Regions from separate parts of the Arthrobacter sp. NPDC089319 genome, predicted to be linked through region 1. Evidence: predicted binding sites of a transcription regulator. Region 1 holds the regulator's gene; each other region holds the start of a gene.
The links. Region 1 encodes LexA, which represses DNA repair genes until DNA is damaged. Its sites were predicted from a motif close to TCGAACANNTGTTCGA; they were not measured.
Positions count from the first base shown of each region.

Region 1 (5,593 bases):
GTCTTTGGTCACGTCGGTCACCACGTACCGGGCACAACCGGCATCTTCGAGCCGCGACAGGACGTCCCAGATGTCGCCGCCTTCCTTCGTCCAGCCGCGGGCCGCAAGCGTGGTGCCGCGGACATCAAGACCGACGGCGATGGCGTCGCCGTGCCGTTCAATGGCCCGCGCGGTCCACTCCGGGTTTTCCAGAGCGGCGGTGCCCAGGTTGACGCGGGCGGCACCAAACTCCAGGGCCCGTTCCAAGGACTCATCATCGCGGATGCCGCCGGAGAGCTCCACCTTGATCTTCAGCTCGTCCGCGACCAGGCGCAGCACCTCTGTGTTGTTGCCTCGACCGAAAGCCGCGTCGAGATCCACGAGGTGCACCCACTCGGCCCCGTCGTTCTGCCACGCCATGGCGGCTTCCAGCGGGTCGCCGTAGCCGGTCTCGCTGCCGGCTTCACCCTGAACCAGCCGGACTGCCTGGCCGTCTGCTACGTCGACTGCGGGCAGGAGTTCGAGGATGGGCGTTTGGTTCGTCATAGTGATTCCGCTTTCTGCGCCGTCAGCTGCGCGGGCTGTGGGTGGTTACTCGGTCGGACCGAGGGTGAGCAGGTAGGCCGCCAGCAGGGCCAATCCGGCCAAAATCCAGAAGACGATGGAAGCCCACTTGGGCAGCCGCTGTTGCCGGAACGAGATGGCACCGCCAGCCAGGAGCCCGGCCAGGGCCATGAGGAGAAGGCTGCCCACGGCTATCGCAGCGTCTTCAGCCAGTTGCGGAGCAACTCCGCGCCGGCGTCGCCGGACTTCTCCGGATGGAATTGCGTTGCACTCAGCGGACCGTTTTCAACGGCGGCGATGAACGGGGCCCCATGCGTGGACCAGGTCACCCGGGGCGGCGCCATCGCCGGCTGGGTGACATCAAAGTTCCAGTGCTGCACACCGTAGGAGTGCACAAAGTAAAACCGCTCGTCTTCGATGCCGGCGAACAACCGGCTGCCCTCCGCCACGTCAACGGTGTTCCACCCCATGTGCGGTACCACCTCGGCTGGCAGCGCTTCCACGACCCCGGGCCATTCCCCGATCCCCTGGGTGCGGACGCCGTGTTCTACCCCCTCTTCGAACATGACCTGCAGGCCCACACAAATGCCCAGCACCGGCCGGCCGCCGGCCACCCGGCGTCCGATCCAGCGAAGGGCATCAACAGACTTCAGTCCTTCCATGACCGTGGCGAAGGCTCCGACGCCGGGGACCAACAGCCCGTCGGCGTTGAGCACGTCCTCGGAAGCATGGCTGAGCGTGACGTCGGCACCGACGTGTTCCAGCGCCCGGACCACCGAGCGCACATTCCCGGATCCGTAGTCCAGTACGGTGACCTTGGGTCCAGCCGTCACAGGGCACCCTTCGTTGAGGGAATGCCCTCGACCCGGGGATCGGATTCGACCGCGGCGCGCAGCGCCCGGGCGAACGCCTTGAACTGGGCCTCGACGATGTGGTGCGGGTCGCGGCCGCCCAGTACGCGCATGTGCAGGCAGATCTGGGCGTGCAGCGTGATGGCTTCGAAAACGTGGCGCGTCAGCGACCCGGTGAAGTGCCCGCCGATCAGGTGGTATTCCTGGCCGGCCGGTTCTCCTGAGTGCACCAGATAGGGACGGCCGGAGACGTCGACGACGGCGTGGGCCAGCGCCTCATCCAGCGGCACCGTTGCCTCGCCGAACCTGCGGATCCCGGCCTTGTTACCCAGGGCCTGCTTCAAGCACTCGCCGATCGTGATGGCGACATCTTCCACCGTGTGGTGGGCGTCAATATGCGTGTCGCCGGTGGCCTTCACGGTCAGATCGACCAGCGAATGCTTCGACAGTGCGGTGAGCATGTGGTCGTAGAACGGCACGGTGGTGCTGATCTCGGATCGGCCGGTGCCGTCGAGATCCAGTTCAACCAGCACGGACGACTCGCTGGTGATGCGTTCGAGGCGTGCGGTACGTCCGGTGGTGGTATCCACGGTCATGGGGGTCCTTTGACGAAAATGGTTGACCGGCCAGGCCGGTGCGCTCTTACTACAGTTTAGGAGACTCGGCTCGACATCAGGGCCTTGATGCCATCGAGGAAGGCTGTGGTCTCGGCCTCAGTGCCCGCCGTCACCCGCAGGTGTCCGGGAATCCCGACGTCGCGGATCAGCACACCGGCTTCCAGAAGCCCCTGCCACACCGCGTGCGGGTCGTCCAGGCCGCCGAAGAACACGAAGTTGGAGTCCGACGGTGCCGGCTTCAAACCGAGTTCGGTCAGTCCGTCGACAATGCGGTCCCGTTGGGTCTTGATGTCCTCAACATTGGCGAGCAGCGCGTCCGCATTTTCCAGTGCGGCCAGCGCCGTCGCCTGGGTGATCGCGGACAGGTGGTAGGGCAGGCGGACCAAGCGCAGGGCGTCGGCAACCTGCGGTGCGGCGGCAAGGTACCCCACACGGGCACCGGCAAGGGCGAAAGCCTTGCTCATGGTGCGGGAGACGATCAACCGCTCCCGGCCGGGCAGCAGCGTCAGCGCGCTCGGCGTGCCGGCGTGGGCGAATTCGGCGTAGGCCTCATCCACGATCACTATGGCGTTGGATGCCTCCCCCGCTTCGTAGGCGGCTTCGACGACGTCAAGGCCCAGCGCGGTGCCCGTCGGGTTGTTCGGGGAACACAGGACGACGACGTTGGCTGCGGATTCTGCGACGGCAGCGGCAACCGCTTCCGCGGAGATCGTGAAGTCCGCTCCACGCGGCACCGCAACATACTCTGTGTCCGTCCCGCTGGCCAGCAACGGGTACATGGAATACGTGGGAGGGAAGCTCAACAAGGTCCGGCCCGGCCCGCCGAAGGCCTGAAGGATTTGCTGCAGCACTTCATTCGAACCGTTGGCCGCCCAGATGTTCTCTGCCGTGAGGCCGTGTCCCAGATAGCGGGACAGCGCCGTCCGAAGCTCGGTAAACTCGCGGTCCGGATACCGGTTCAAACCGGCAGCCGCGGCGCTGACGGCCGAGACGATAGCTTGATGCACCGTCTCCGGCAAGCCGTGGGTGTTTTCGTTGACGTTCAGCAGGATGGGCACGTCCAATTGGGGGGCACCATATGGCTCCAGGCCCCGGAGATTACCCCGCAACGGCAGACGGTTCAGGCGTTCTAGCTGCTCACTCACCGATCCAGCTTAAGCTTCGGCCCGCCCGGGGCAGGAATCGGGCGGGCCGAAGCGGCTCATATTACGGTTGCCTCAATGCGCTGACGGCACGAGCAACTGCTGGCCGGAATGGACGATGTCCCCGTCCAGGCCGTTCAATTGCGCGATCTCGAAGATGACATCATGCGGGTTGCGGTCGGGTGCGGACAGCACTGCCACATCCCAGAGCGTCTGGCCGCTGCCGACCGTGACGGTAACAGCCGGCCCCGGCCCCAGCCCTCCGGCAGCGGCCATTGCCGGTGCGGTGAAGAAGCCGACCAGGGTGAGCGCGACGGCCGCGGCAAGCATGAGCGGCAGGCCAATCAGCAGCAAACGGCCCCGGCGGGTAAGCCGGAGGGGGGCGTTGGCGCGGAAGTCTGCGGACTGCGGTGCGAGCTGGGCGGACATGGTGCCACCTTTCCGATTTTCGATCTATTTCGACTGGTTTCGATCATCGAACCACTGCGTTCGAACGTATCTTCGAACACGTCGTCTACAGTTTTAGCACTGGTGATCGACTGTTGTCGAGACTCAGTCGAACAAATGTTTGAAATTCCTCACCGCCTCGCCTAGCGTTGATGGCATGAGCGGCTGTGAATTGCAGTGCATCAGCCGCCACTGACAAAACAGTCGAGACAGCAATCCGAGTGCCGGTTCCGCATCAGCCAGACCCGGCACCTGGACCATCATGGGAAGACCGGGGCCGGATATGTCCGAAGAGACCACCACCACTGCCGGAGCGCGGCGACGAGGCCGCCCTGTCAAGGTCGGACGCAGCCTGACGCCGCGGCAAAAGAAGATCCTGGAAACCATCCAGCGCTCCGTTATTGCCCACGGGTACCCGCCGTCGATGCGCGAGATCGGCGACCTCGTCGGCTTGGCAAGCCTGTCCAGCGTCACCCATCAACTGGCCCAACTGGAGAAGATGGGCTACATCCGGCGGGACCCGAAGCGTCCCCGGGCCATGGAGATCCTCACTCCGCTGACGCTTGAACAGGGCGGCGTGGAAATCGTGGGCGTGGACGAGCCGCAGCAGCTGCGCAGCTCCAGTGGCGTCGCGGTGTCCGAACTCACCACGTCATCCGATACGGCCATGGTGCCGCTGGTGGGACGGATCGCCGCCGGCGGACCGATCCTGGCGGACCAGGCGGTCGAGGACGTCATGCCGCTGCCCCGGCAGCTGGTGGGGCACGGCGAGTTGTTCATGCTGAAGGTTTCCGGCGATTCGATGATCGATGCTGCCATTTGCGACGGCGACTGGGTGGTGGTTCGGCAGCAGCACACCGCAGAGAACGGCGACATTGTTGCGGCGCTGCTCGACGAAGAGGCAACGGTGAAAACCTTCCGGCAGCGCGACGGGCACACCTGGTTGCTGCCGCAGAACACGCGCTATGAACCGATTCTGGGCGACCACGCAACCATCATGGGCAAGGTTGTCTCCGTGATGCGGGCGCTCTGACCGCTCCTTCAGCCGATGCAGCCTGCCCATGCGGCGGCGGACCCGGATGGTTCAGGCCGCCGCCGGTTCAGGCGGCCGCGGCCGCCAGCCGCTCCAGGACCTGGCGGGCGATGGCGCCATCCTTCGTGCTCCAAAACGGCGGCAGGGCGCTGCGGAGGAAATTTCCGTAGCGGGCGGTGGCCAGACGGGAATCCAACACGGCCACAACCCCCTTGTCATTGGATGCGCGAATCAAGCGGCCAGCGCCCTGGGCCAGCCGCACTGCTGCGTGGGTGGCCGAGACCGTCATGAAACCATTGCCGCCGGCCTGGGCTACCGACCGGGTCCGGGCAGTGGTCAGCGGGTCGTCCGGCCGCGGGAACGGAATTCGGTCGATGACCACCAACCGGCATGCCTCGCCCGGAACATCGACTCCCTGCCACAGAGTCATCGTGCCGAACAGGCAGGTGTCCGGTTCATCGGCGAATTGGCGGACCAGCGCCCCCATTGATGATTCGCCCTGGCACAGGATGGTCAGGTCGGTGCGCTGACGCATTTCGGCGGCAGCTTCTTCTGCCGCGCGACGCGAGGAGAACAATCCGAGGGCCCCGCCGCGTGAGGCGCGCAGCAGCTCCTCGAGTTCGTCGAGCTGCTCGCTGCTGGTGCCACGGCCCGGCTTGGGCAGATGCGATGCCACATACAGCACACCCTGGCGCGGGTAATCGAAGGGACTGCCCACGTCAGCGCTTGAGTACGCTGGGGCGCCGGCCCCCAACAATCCGAGCGAACCGGCAACGGCGTCGAAAGTGCCCCCCACCGACAGCGTGGCGGAGGTCAGCACCACCGTATGTTCGTCGAAGAGCCCTTCACGCAGCCTGGAGGCAACAGACAACGGGGCGATGTTGAGCGTAGCCGGCTGGTCGTCGTTGGCAATATAGTCGCCGGTCTCGCCGAAGGTGCTGGGACGGGTCGCCCAAATGA
Region 1 is NZ_JBFBGZ010000015.1:35,904-41,496, forward strand. It holds gene priA (bifunctional 1-(5-phosphoribosyl)-5-((5-phosphoribosylamino)methylideneamino)imidazole-4-carboxamide isomerase/phosphoribosylanthranilate isomerase PriA) at 1-525, opposite strand, end outside; gene AB0N75_RS17120 (hypothetical protein) at 571-714, opposite strand; gene hisH (imidazole glycerol phosphate synthase subunit HisH) at 735-1,376, opposite strand; gene hisB (imidazoleglycerol-phosphate dehydratase HisB) at 1,373-1,990, opposite strand; gene AB0N75_RS17135 (histidinol-phosphate transaminase) at 2,047-3,156, opposite strand; gene AB0N75_RS17140 (LysM peptidoglycan-binding domain-containing protein) at 3,229-3,582, opposite strand; gene lexA (transcriptional repressor LexA) at 3,863-4,633, shown strand; gene AB0N75_RS17150 (ATP-dependent DNA helicase) at 4,701-5,593, opposite strand, start outside.

Region 2 (5,593 bases), on a different contig from region 1:
GGCAGGAGATTCCGGACCGTATACGCAGCCTGCCGTGTTCCTCACGGAACGGCGCACTCCGCACGTTCCTACCATTCTACGCGGTGACCGCGCTTACACGGCCACTTCAGTTATCGGCGAAATCCGTGTCCGGTTCCAGCAGTTCCGCGAGCAGGTCCCCGGACTGTCCCGCGGCCAGATGATCCGGCACCGCCAGCCCCAGATGCCGCCAGGCGGCAGCAGTGGCGATCCGCCCGCGCGGCGTCCGGCCCAGCAACCCTTCCCGGACCAAGTAGGGTTCGGCCACTGTCTCTACCGTCTCGGTCTCCTCACCGACAGCAATGGCCAGCGTGGACAGGCCGACCGGTCCGCCACCGAACTTGGTGATCAGCGCGGTCAGCACCGAACGGTCCAGCCGGTCCAGGCCTCGCTCGTCGACCTCGTACATGTCCAGCGCAGCCGCTGCCGCCCGGGAATCGATTTCGTCGATCTTGTGCACCAATGCCCAGTCCCGGACCCGGCGGAGCAGACGGTTGGCGATGCGGGGCGTGCCGCGGGAGCGGCCGGCAATCTCCGAGAACCCTGCTGAGCTCACCTTCAGGTCCAACAGCATCGCCGAGCGGCGGAGCACCAGTTCCAGCTCTTCGACCGCGTAGAACTCCAGGTGCCCGGTGAACCCGAACCGGTCGCGCAGCGGACCTGGGAGCAGCCCGGCCCGGGTGGTGGCTCCGACCAGCGTGAACGGGGGCAGATCAAGCGGGATGGCTGTGGCGCCGGCGCCCTTGCCCACCACGATGTCCACCCGGAAGTCTTCCATGGCCATGTACAGCATTTCCTCCGCCGGACGCGACATCCGGTGGATCTCGTCGAGGAAGAGGATTTCCCCTTCGGTCAACGAGGACAGGATCGCCGCCAGGTCGCCGGCGTGCTGGATCGCCGGACCGGAACTGATCCGGAGCGGCGCGTTCATTTCCGCAGCGATGATCATCGCCAGCGTGGTCTTGCCCAGCCCGGGCGGACCGGACAGCAGGACATGGTCGGCCGTCCGCTCGCGGATCCGGGACGCTTCCAGCACCAGCGACAACTGCTGCCGGACTCTCGCCTGGCCCACGAAATCATCCAGGTTCTTGGGCCGCAGCGCCGATTCGACGGCCCGCTCTTCGGCCTCCGAGGCGGTGGAGACCAACCTGTTCTCCCCGGCGTCCTCGAGCACGCTACTTCACTCCCGCAGGGCGCCGCGCCGAGCCGGTCCGGGCACCGTCCTGCCCGAGCCGCCGCAGCGTCAGCCGCAACAGGTCGCCCACCTGGCCGGCGGCGGCTGCCTCCGGATTCTCCTCGGCGGTGGTGTCCACGGCCGCCGCGGCGTCCTTGTCCGACCAGCCCAGGCCGGAGAGCGCCTGCTGCACCTGGCCCTTCCAGCCGGCAGCCTGCTGCGGAGCCACTTCGCCGGTCGGCACCAGCTTGCCGGCCAGTTCCAGCACGATCCTGCCGGCGAGCTTCGGCCCGATGCCGGGCACCTTGCTGAACGCCTTGTTGTCGCCGTCCGCGGCGGCAATCCGCAGGGCTTCGGGCGAGTGCACCGACAGCGCCGCCAGGCCCAGCCGCGGGCCAACGCCGCTGACCGAGATGAGGGTCTCGAAGACTTCCCGCTGCGCGGCGTCCTCGAACCCGTACAGCGTCATGGAGTCTTCGCGCACAATCATGGTGGTGGCCAACCGGGCTTCCCTGCCGACGAACAGCGTGCCAAGGGTCTGCGGCGTCGCCTGGACGAGCATGCCGAATCCATTGACGTCGATCACGGCCGAGTTCAACCCCACCTGGGCGACGACGCCGCGCAACGAGCTAATCATGATCCAACTCCCACTTCCGGCACTGGCTGCTGTCCGGAGCCCGCTTCCCGGACCCGGGCACGGGAGGGATTGTCCGAACATATTTACGAATAGCTTACGGGGCGGCGCCGACATTACCGGCAACCGCCACGCCCCTTGGCAGCCTTCGCGCCGGGCCGCACCGGTCGGCTCAGCGGCGGTTGCGCTTGGCCTTTGCTTCGGCTTCCGCCCAGAGCCTCTGGGCGGCCGTCATGCCGCCGCCCGCGGCCGGCTTCGCTGCGCCGCCGCGCCACGCGTGCGTGATCGCCAACGCCAGCGCATCGGCGGCATCGGCCGGACGCGGCGGAGTGTCCAGCCGAAGGATCCGGGTCACCATTTTCGTCACGGCCGCCTTGTCCGCTTGCCCGTTGCCGGTGACCGCGGCCTTCACCTCGGTGGGTGTGTGCAACGCGACGGCAATCCCCCGCCGCGCTGCTGCGGTCATGACCACACCGGACGCCTGCGCCGTACCCATCACCGTACTGACATTGGTCTGGCTGAAGACGCGTTCGACGGCGAGCACGTCCGGGGCGTGGGCATCAAGCCATTCGTCGATGGTCTCGGCAATCTTCAGCAGGCGCAGTTCCAGCGGCATGTCCGGAGTGGTCCCGACGACGCCCACTTCCACCAGGGTGGAGCGGCGGTTCGGCTCGACGTCGACCACGCCCAGGCCGCACCGGGTCAGGCCGGGGTCCACGCCCAGTACGCGCAAGGCGGTCGCCGACGCTCTGACCGAGGTCAGTCGTTCTCGAGTTCGGCGAGAACGTCCTGGCTGATGTCGGCGTTGGAGTAGACGTTCTGCACGTCGTCCAGGTCCTCCAGGGCGTCGACCAGCTTCAGGAACTTCCGCGCGGCATCGGCGTCGAGCTCCACGGCCATGGAGGAGACGAACTCGATTTCATCCGTTTCGTACTCGATGCCGGCTTCTTCCAGGCCTGCCACCACGGCGCGCAGGTCGGTCGGGTCGGAGTGGACCTCGAAGTTCTCGCCTTGTTCCTTGACTTCCTCGGCGCCGGCGTCCAGCACGGCCATCAGCAGGTCGTCCTCGGTGAGCTCGTTCTTGGGCAGGGACACCACACCCTTGCGGGCGAACATGTAGGAGACCGAACCGGGGTCAGCCACGGTGCCGCCGTTACGGGTGATAGCCAGGCGCACCTCGGAGGCGGCGCGGTTCTTGTTGTCGGTCAGGCACTCGATCAGCACGGCGGAGCCCTGCGGTCCGCGGGCTTCGTAGATGATTTCGGTGTAGTCGATGGTTTCGCCGGTGAGGCCGGCGCCGCGCTTGATGGCGCGGTCGATGTTGTCGTTGGGCACCGAAGTCTTCTTGGCCTTCTGGACGGCCAGTTCCAGCCCGGGGTTTCCGGACATATCGGCGCCGCCGGCGCGGGCCGCTACCTCAATGTTCTTGATCAGCTTCGCGAACGACTTGGCGCGCCGGGCGTCGATCACGGCCTTCTTGTGCTTGGTGGTCGCCCACTTAGAGTGTCCGGACATGCTTAGGCCTCTCCTCTGACGATGCGGATGAATAGTTCGTGGATGCGGCGCTCCCCCGTCACTTCCGGGTGGAAAGAAGTCGCCAGCAAATGCCGCGAACGCACTGCCACAATTCTAGCTGTCCCGTGCAAAGTCCCGTGGGACGCGGGTTCCACGGTGGCCAGGACCTCCACGCCGTCGCCCACCCGTTCCACCCAGGGCGCACGGATGAAAACGGCGTGCACGGGCGCCGGATCCTGGTCCGGGGACGGTGCGCTGAACTCCAGCCCGCGGAAGTCCAGATCCGTTTCAAACGACTCACGCTGCCGGCCGAAGGCGTTCCTCCGCACCGTAATGTCGAGGCCGCCGAGGGTCTGCTGGGGCTCGCCCTTGAGGTCGGTGGCGGGATCCGCGATCTCCTGGGCCAGCATGATCATGCCCGCGCAGGAGCCGTAGACGGGCATCCCCGCCTCGATCCGCTTCTTCAGCGGATCGGCCAACTCGAAAATCCGGGTGAGCTTGTCGATCGTTGTGGATTCCCCGCCGGGTATGACCAGCCCGTCCACGGCATCCAGTTCGCCCGGCCGGCGCACCGGCATCGCTGCGGCGCCGCTGTGTTCCAGGGCGGATATGTGTTCGCGGACATCGCCCTGCAGGGCGAGCACACCAATCGTGACCACGGTGAAGATTCCTCGGATTCGGTATCGGGCCGCGCGCGTGGCGGCCGTACGGAAAAACAGTAATACCAACCGGTCCTGCGGTGTTAAACCGCGCCGGCCGCTGCTGTGCGGCACGCCACAACCCATCGTGGACGACGGCGGGGCGGTGCCGTCGGCTTGTATAGTCTCTACTCATGCGACACCTCCTTGCGACCGTTGCCGGAAAGGCCGTGAAGGCGGTAGCCAGGCTCCGCGGCGGCGGCTCCGCGCTGCCCGGCCTGGTGGCCGAGAAAATCGATCCGCAGTTCCTGCCCCGCACCCTCGGCAAGCTGCCACGCGGCGTCGTCGTGATCAGCGGGACGAACGGCAAGACCACCACCACCAAAATGGTGGTGGAACTGCTGCAGGGCCAGGGCCTCAAGGTGTTCACCAACCGCACCGGCAGCAACTTCACCCGCGGAGTAGTGGCTTCGGTATTGGGCGATTCGGACGCCCGCGGCCGGCTGGATGCGGACATCGCGGTGCTGGAACTGGACGAAGCCCACGCCGTGCACTTCGTCAAACTGGTTCGGCCGCGCTACAGCCTGCTGCTCAACGTCATGCGGGACCAGCTGGACCGTTTTGGCGAGATTGAGACAACGGCGGGTTTCCTCCGCCAGATCGCCGCAGCCACCACCGACGCCGTGGTGCTCAACCGCGAAGATCCGCGCATTCTGGCCCTGGCCACCGCCGTGGCCGCGCCCCGGGTCGAGTACTTCGGCCTGGCCCCGCAACTGCGCCACATGTTCCCGCACGACGACGAGATGCGGAACGCCGTAGCCGCCGTCGTTCCCGGGGCCGAGGCCGCCGTAACCGGTGAAGGCCAGCCCGAGGGGCCGCGCGCCGACGTCGTGCTTTCCGCCTGCGAAGGTTCCGCCGCCACCTTCCAGGTGGACGGACGCGGGATCGAGGTGGAACTGAAACTGACCGGGGTCTACAACGTGTTCAACGCCGCCGCGGCGCTGGTGCTGGCGCGCACCGTGCTCGGTCCCGCCGTGGACGAACCGGCGCTGCTGGCGTCGCTGGAGAACGTCACGCCGGCATTCGGGCGCGGCGAGTCACTCACCGTCAACGGCCAGCCGCTGGATCTGGTTCTGGTGAAGAACCCGGCCGGCTTCCGGCTCGCGCTGAAGTCGTTCCCGGCCGCGGGCACCCGGACCATGATAGCGATCAACGACAACTACGCCGATGGCCGGGACATGTCCTGGCTCTGGGACGTGGACTTCGATTCGCTGCGCGAGACCGGCGTGGCCGAGGTCAGCGGTGTCCGGGCCCAGGACATGGGACTGCGCCTCTTCTACGAGGACGTTCCCGTGGGACGCTTTGGCACGGACCTGAATGCATCGCTGCACCGGTTTATCGCCGACGATCCCGATACGCCCAAGCGCATCTACTGCACCTACACCGCCATGCTGGCGCTGCGGCGCGAGCTGAGCAAACTGACCGAAGTGGAAGTGGTCTCCTGATGGACGCACCCGTGATCGACCTGCTCCAGCTGTACCCGCGGGACATGAACATTTACGGCGACTGGGGCAACGTCCTGGTCCTGCGCAAGCGGCTGGCGCTGCGCGGTTA
Region 2 is NZ_JBFBGZ010000004.1:106,953-112,545, reverse strand. It holds gene ruvB (Holliday junction branch migration DNA helicase RuvB) at 107-1,165, opposite strand; gene ruvA (Holliday junction branch migration protein RuvA) at 1,194-1,829, opposite strand; gene ruvC (crossover junction endodeoxyribonuclease RuvC) at 1,999-2,559, opposite strand; gene AB0N75_RS07355 (YebC/PmpR family DNA-binding transcriptional regulator) at 2,586-3,341, opposite strand; gene pdxT (pyridoxal 5'-phosphate synthase glutaminase subunit PdxT) at 3,344-4,018, opposite strand; gene AB0N75_RS07345 (MurT ligase domain-containing protein) at 4,174-5,484, shown strand; gene AB0N75_RS07340 (glutamine amidotransferase) at 5,484-5,593, shown strand, end outside.
Region 2: ruvA (Holliday junction branch migration protein RuvA) is a predicted target of LexA. The motif match lies at 1,903-1,918, and genes of this name have one in related genera.

Region 3 (5,593 bases), on a different contig from region 1:
CCGGATGGCTCCGTCGGTGTAGGTCACCTGGTGGTGCTCCTCGTAGCGGTCCTTCAGCCCGGCCAGGATCTGCACGGCATCCTCGATCGAGGGTTCGCCCACCGTCACCGGCTGGAACCGGCGCTCCAGGGCCGGGTCTTTTTCCACCTTGCGGTATTCGCCCAGCGTGGTGGCGCCGACCAGGTGCAGCTCGCCGCGGGCCAGCCGCGGCTTGAGGATATTGCCCGCATCCATGCCGCCCTCGCCGCCTCCGCCGGCGCCGACCACGGAGTGCAGCTCGTCGATGAAGACGATCAGGTCGCCGCCAGCGGCACTGATCTCGTCCATGGTCTTGGTCAGCCGCTCCTCGAAGTCGCCGCGGTATTTGGTGCCGGCCAGCATGCCGGGCAGGTCCAGCGACAGCACGCGCTTGCCGCGCAGTTGCTCCGGGACGTCGCCGTCCACGATCGCCTGGGCCAGTCCTTCCACGATGGCGGTCTTGCCGACGCCGGCCTCGCCGATGAGCACCGGGTTGTTCTTGGTGCGGCGGGCCAGGATCTCGATGGTCTGCGATATCTCGTCGGCGCGGCCGATCACCGGGTCCAGCTGGTTCTCGCGGGCCCGGGCTGTCAGGTCAAGGCCGAACTGGTCCAGCATGGGTGTGGCGGAGTTGGGGTTTGGCGCCTGCCCGGTGGCGGTGCCGCCCGGGTTGCTTTGGACCGCTTGGGCCTGCGCTTGGGCCGCTTCCGCGGCATTGGCCTGCTGCAGCGCCTGCGGGGTGACCCCGGCGTCGGCCAAGATCTGGCCGGCAGCGGTTTCCTGGTTGAGGACGAACGCGGCGAACAGGTGCTCCGGGTCAATGTAGGTGGAGCCAAAGGCGCGGGCCACCTGGTGCGCATCCAGCAGGGCGCGCTGGGCCGAGGGGGTCAGGGACGGCGCCTCGCTGATGAGATCGGCCTTCTCCGGCAGGCGCTGCTCGGCGGCGCTGACAATGTCTTGCGGACCGGTGCCGGTGAGCTTGATCTGGCCGGCAGCCGGTTCCTGTTCGGCCATGACGCGCAGAATATGCAGCGCATCCACTTCCGTGTGGCCGAGTCCAGCGGCAAATGCGGCCGCCTGCGCCAGAACTTCGTGAGTACGGCGGCTGAGCAGCCGGGTGAGATCGACCGTGCGGCGGGACTGCGCCGCGCGTTGGCCCTGCAGGTAGCGGACCAGGAACTCGTCGAATGATCCGTTGCCGGATGCGGGTCCGAAGAACAGTGGCATTGATGATCCTCCTGTGGACTTGAGTGCCTTCGACTCATGTTAACGCTTCGTGCTCAAGAATATTCCAAACGATTCTTAAACTTGAGTCAAGGTGGCTCACTTCAAGTTTGGAGGGCGCCAATGGTGGCACTCCCTCTACACCTGTGGGCAACGACTTGTGGACGATGCAGAGCGATGGGGCGCCGGGTTTCCCTCACCAATCCGCCTCAGTGCAGAGGCGGTGCGGATGATCATTTGAAACGGCAGCCTGACCACGTTGCCCGGTGCTAACCTTGTCTTCGAAGGTTTGTTCGAAGATGGGGGCTTGTCATGTTCGGTCTGGAGCGGCCCTCCGGCGCGTCGGCGGGCCCTGAACTGGGGGACGGGACCCCCGAGGACGCGCGTGGTTTTCCCTCCCCGGCACGGGATTATTTCCACGGCGGCATCGACCTGAACCGGCATCTGATCCGGGACCGGACCAGTACCTTCGTGATGCGGGTGGCCGGTAACTCGATGGCAGCGGCCGGGATCTGTGACGGCGATGAGCTGATCGTGGACCGATCGCTGGAGCCACGCGACGGATCGGTGGTCATCGCGGTGCTGGACGGGGAGCTGGTGGTGCGGCGCTTGCACCTGGGCGCCGACGGTGTGCGCCTTCAGACCGACGACGGCGGTGTCCCCACCGAGGTGGGCGAACTTGGTGACTTGAGCATTTGGGGCGTGGCCACGCGCTGCCTGCACCATGTCTAGCCACGGACCCGCCGAATCGCAGCAGCTCCGTGAACGGATCGCGCTGGTGGACGTCAACAACTTCTACGTCTCCTGCGAGCGGGTGTTCGACCCGTCGCTCGAGGGACGCCCCGTCGTCGTGCTGTCCAACAACGACGGCTGCGTGGTGGCGCGCTCCGAGGAAGCCAAACAGCTGGGGCTGAAGACCGGCACGCCGTGGTTCCAGGTGGCGCCCCGCGCCAAGGCCTGGGGGCTGGTGGCGAAATCCAGCAATTACGAGCTCTACGGCGACCTCAGCGCCCGGGTGATGGAAGTGCTGGGCCGGTTCGGGGCTTGGCAGGAGGTCTACTCGATCGATGAGTCGTTCCTGGGCTTGCCCGGGGATGAGGCGCAGTTGCAGGAGACGGCGGCCCGGATCCGTGCCGCCGTGGTCAGGCAGGTGGGTGTTCCGGTCTCCGTCGGCGTAGCCGGGACCAAGACGCTGGCCAAGTTCGCCAACCACATTGCCAAACGGAATCCACAGATGGCGGGTGTCTGCTCGCTGGGCTCGATGCCGGAACCGGACATCGAATGGATCCAGTCGCGCGTTCCCGTGACCGGGCTCTGGGGTGTGGGCGGGCGGACCGGGAAACGGCTGAACGCCATCGGGATCGAGTCGATCGCCGATTTAAAGGCCGCGGATCCACAACTGATTCGCAAGAAGTTCTCCGTGGTGCTGCAGCGGACGGTGCTGGAGCTGAATGGCACGGCCTGTATTCCGCATACCGAGGAACGGGCCGACAAGCAGCAGATCATGTTTTCACGCAGCTTCTCCACGCCGGTGACCACGCTGGAGGAGATGGACCAGGTCATGGCTGTCTACGCCCAGCGCGGTGCGGCCCGGATGGCTGCCGAGGGGCTGCGCGCCTCGGTCCTGACGGTGACGGCCGGTACCAGCAGGTTCGCCGGGGGAGAGGCATCGTTTCCCGCAGCCAGCGTCCACCTCCCGGCACCCACGCAGGATCCGATCCAGTTGACCAAGGCCGCGGTGGCCGCCATGCGCGGCTGCCTCATTCCCGGCGCCCAGTATGTCCGCGCGGGCGTGCTGCTGTCCGGGCTGGAACCGGCGACCGGACAGGAGGCCTTCGACCCGTTCGTCAGCGACCTGGACCAGCGGAACATCGGCGACTTGCTCGGTGCCGTCCGGTCCAAGTTCGGCGAAGCCGCCATCGGGCTAGGCCAAGGCGGGCTGGCGGCGCCGGCGGCGTGGTCCATGAAACGCGAATTCTCCTCGCCGCGCTACACCACAGAGTGGGCAGAGCTTCCGGTGGTTAAGGCCTAGGCATCAGCTGCCGTAGGCGGAGTCTTGCCGCAGCGGCGGTACTCGGGTGTGGCAGATGCTTTCGAACGCGGTGGAGTCGGTTAGTTGGATGGGCAAGACCACCGCGGCGGCATGCCGGGGGCGCTCTGGCCGCGCCAACAGCGTCAAGGAAACGCAGGACGGCGCCCCGGCAAAGGGTGCCTCGCGGGCCAGCGCCCACCAGCCGTCGGCGGGATGGGAAATGCCCAGCAGCTGCCGCATCTCCGGCACCCGCAGCCACGCCAAGGGAGTTGTCCCTTCGGCGGGTCCGCCGCCAATGGCGTCCAGGTGTTGCCCGTCGGCTCCGGTGGCCAGCATCCCCACGAGTAGGGGTTCGCTGGCGGCGACCCGGGTCAGCAGGCCGATCCAGATGGCTTCTCCGTCCGGGGAAGGCACCGTCAGGCCCTCGGAACCGGCGCAGAACGGCAAGGCTCCCAGGCTAGTGGGGGCGGCGTAAACAATACCGTAATCGGGGTAACGGTAGCGCTGAAACGAGACCGACAAGTGCGGTGTCAGCTTGTACTCAAACACCGCGCTTGATCCACATCGATGCCGCCTGCTGCGCCGACCTGGCCACACACGCCGTCAAGAATGATGGGAAGGTTCTTGGCCACGGCTCACGCTTCTCTCCGCAGTTCCGAGCACCTCGTGACACGAGGGGCGCCTCCGCAAACGAGGGTGGCATCGGTCTAGTCCCGCCGGCGTTACTGAGGCGTTACGGCGACCCCAAGCGCCTCCTTGGGCGCGCCGGTGTACAGGCGTTGGTGGCCCACGGGACCGATATTAGCGTTAGCGACCAGTGGACCCGGAACAGCGTTAGCGGGCCAGTGGACCCGCAGGCCGCTGGCCCGCAGGGCTGCTGGCCCGCAGGGCTGCAGGCCGACAGGCCCACGGGCCCGGATCTAGCGTTAGCGGCCCGCGGGCCGCACCGCAAAGGTATGAGGACCTTGCCTTCCGGGCGAAAAATTCTTTCAGGGCGGGGTATATCGGTGAGGGCAGGGCCCGTGGACCCTGCCCTCACAGATATACCCCGCCCTTGCGCGACGACAACACGGTCACTACAAGCCGCGGCCGCCCTCGCGGGAATGCGGCAGCGACAACACGGTCGCCACAAGCTGCGGCCGCCGCCGAAGCTGCCACCGCCGAGACTGCGGCCGCTGCGGGAACTGCTTAGTCGCTGGGGCTGGTGTCCGTGGTCAGGCCGCGGTCGTCCGGCGTTTTCCGGTCTTTCTCTTCAGCCGGCCCGGGCGGTGCGCTCATGTCGTCTGTGTCCCCAGCCTTCGCCGCGGAGTCGGTTTGCGTCTCGTCTTCGGGGATGCGTACATCCTCCGAAGGGTCCTCTTGGCCGCGTGGCTTTTCGTCCTGGTTGCTTTCGGTCATGCCCGTCCTTCCGTCAGTTGCTCGTTGCATCCGGCTCGTGCCCGCTAGCTGCGTTCCGAGGAGTCAGACTCCGGGTCCCGGGGGCCGAAGGTCGTCGCTGCCGCCGGTGGCAGGCCGGCCCGGCATGGCACCGCCCTCGTCCGTCCAGTCCTGTCCCGTTTGGTCGTTGAGGGCCGGGTCCGAGACGGTGTCGGTGGTCGTGGTCCCGGGATAGGCCCCGCTGCCGTTCTTCCCGTGCTTGCCGGGCAACTTGGCGGCCGCGGCTGACCCGGCCTTCTTGGCAGCCTCGGTGAGTTGCTCGGCGACTTCCGGAGCCTTGTCCTTGACCGCGTCCGTTGCTTCGTGGACCTTATCCTGCACTGTTGGGTTGTGCCATAGCTCTTGGCTCTTGGTTTTCAGCGAATCATAAGCCGACCGTCCCGACTTCGAGCCCAGGACGAATCCTAGGGCCAGGCCGGCGCCGAACATGAGTTTCCCTTTCACAGGGTGCTCCTTTCATACGGTGGGTGATGGAGGTGTTGCCTGAGGTCTAGGGGAACGGCGCGTTGGGCGTATCGCCTTCGCCGTCGTGGTCCTTGTCGCCGTAGGCTTTCTTGGCCAGATCCTCGGCCAACTTCTCGTCGCCGTGGACCGGGATGTGCGCTTCATGGACGTCGTCGTGGTCGGCCGCGCCGGCGGGCCGGGCTTCGCCTTCCAGATCGTCCGGCTGATCCTGCCTGGGAGTCTCGCTGTGGTCCATCAGGTCCTCCTTCTCGAGTGTTTCGTTCTGGGGAGCGGACCGGACACCGTGTTTCCGCGCGGCGCCCTGGGGCTCAGACTACGCGCCGGTCCGCGGTTCCGCACGGGTCCAACGGCTCCGCGGGCGCATGGCCGGTGATTCCTGAACGCCTCCCGCGGCGGCCATGCCGTTGAGCACCTCCC
Region 3 is NZ_JBFBGZ010000002.1:331,675-337,267, forward strand. It holds gene AB0N75_RS04325 (ATP-dependent Clp protease ATP-binding subunit) at 1-1,245, opposite strand, end outside; gene umuD (translesion error-prone DNA polymerase V autoproteolytic subunit) at 1,555-1,974, shown strand; gene AB0N75_RS04335 (Y-family DNA polymerase) at 1,967-3,274, shown strand; gene AB0N75_RS04340 (hypothetical protein) at 3,278-3,823, opposite strand; gene AB0N75_RS04345 (hypothetical protein) at 4,463-4,672, opposite strand; gene AB0N75_RS04350 (hypothetical protein) at 4,736-5,155, opposite strand; gene AB0N75_RS04355 (hypothetical protein) at 5,202-5,411, opposite strand; gene AB0N75_RS04360 (NAD-dependent epimerase/dehydratase family protein) at 5,490-5,593, opposite strand, start outside.
Region 3: umuD (translesion error-prone DNA polymerase V autoproteolytic subunit) is a predicted target of LexA. The motif match lies at 1,524-1,539, and genes of this name have one in related genera.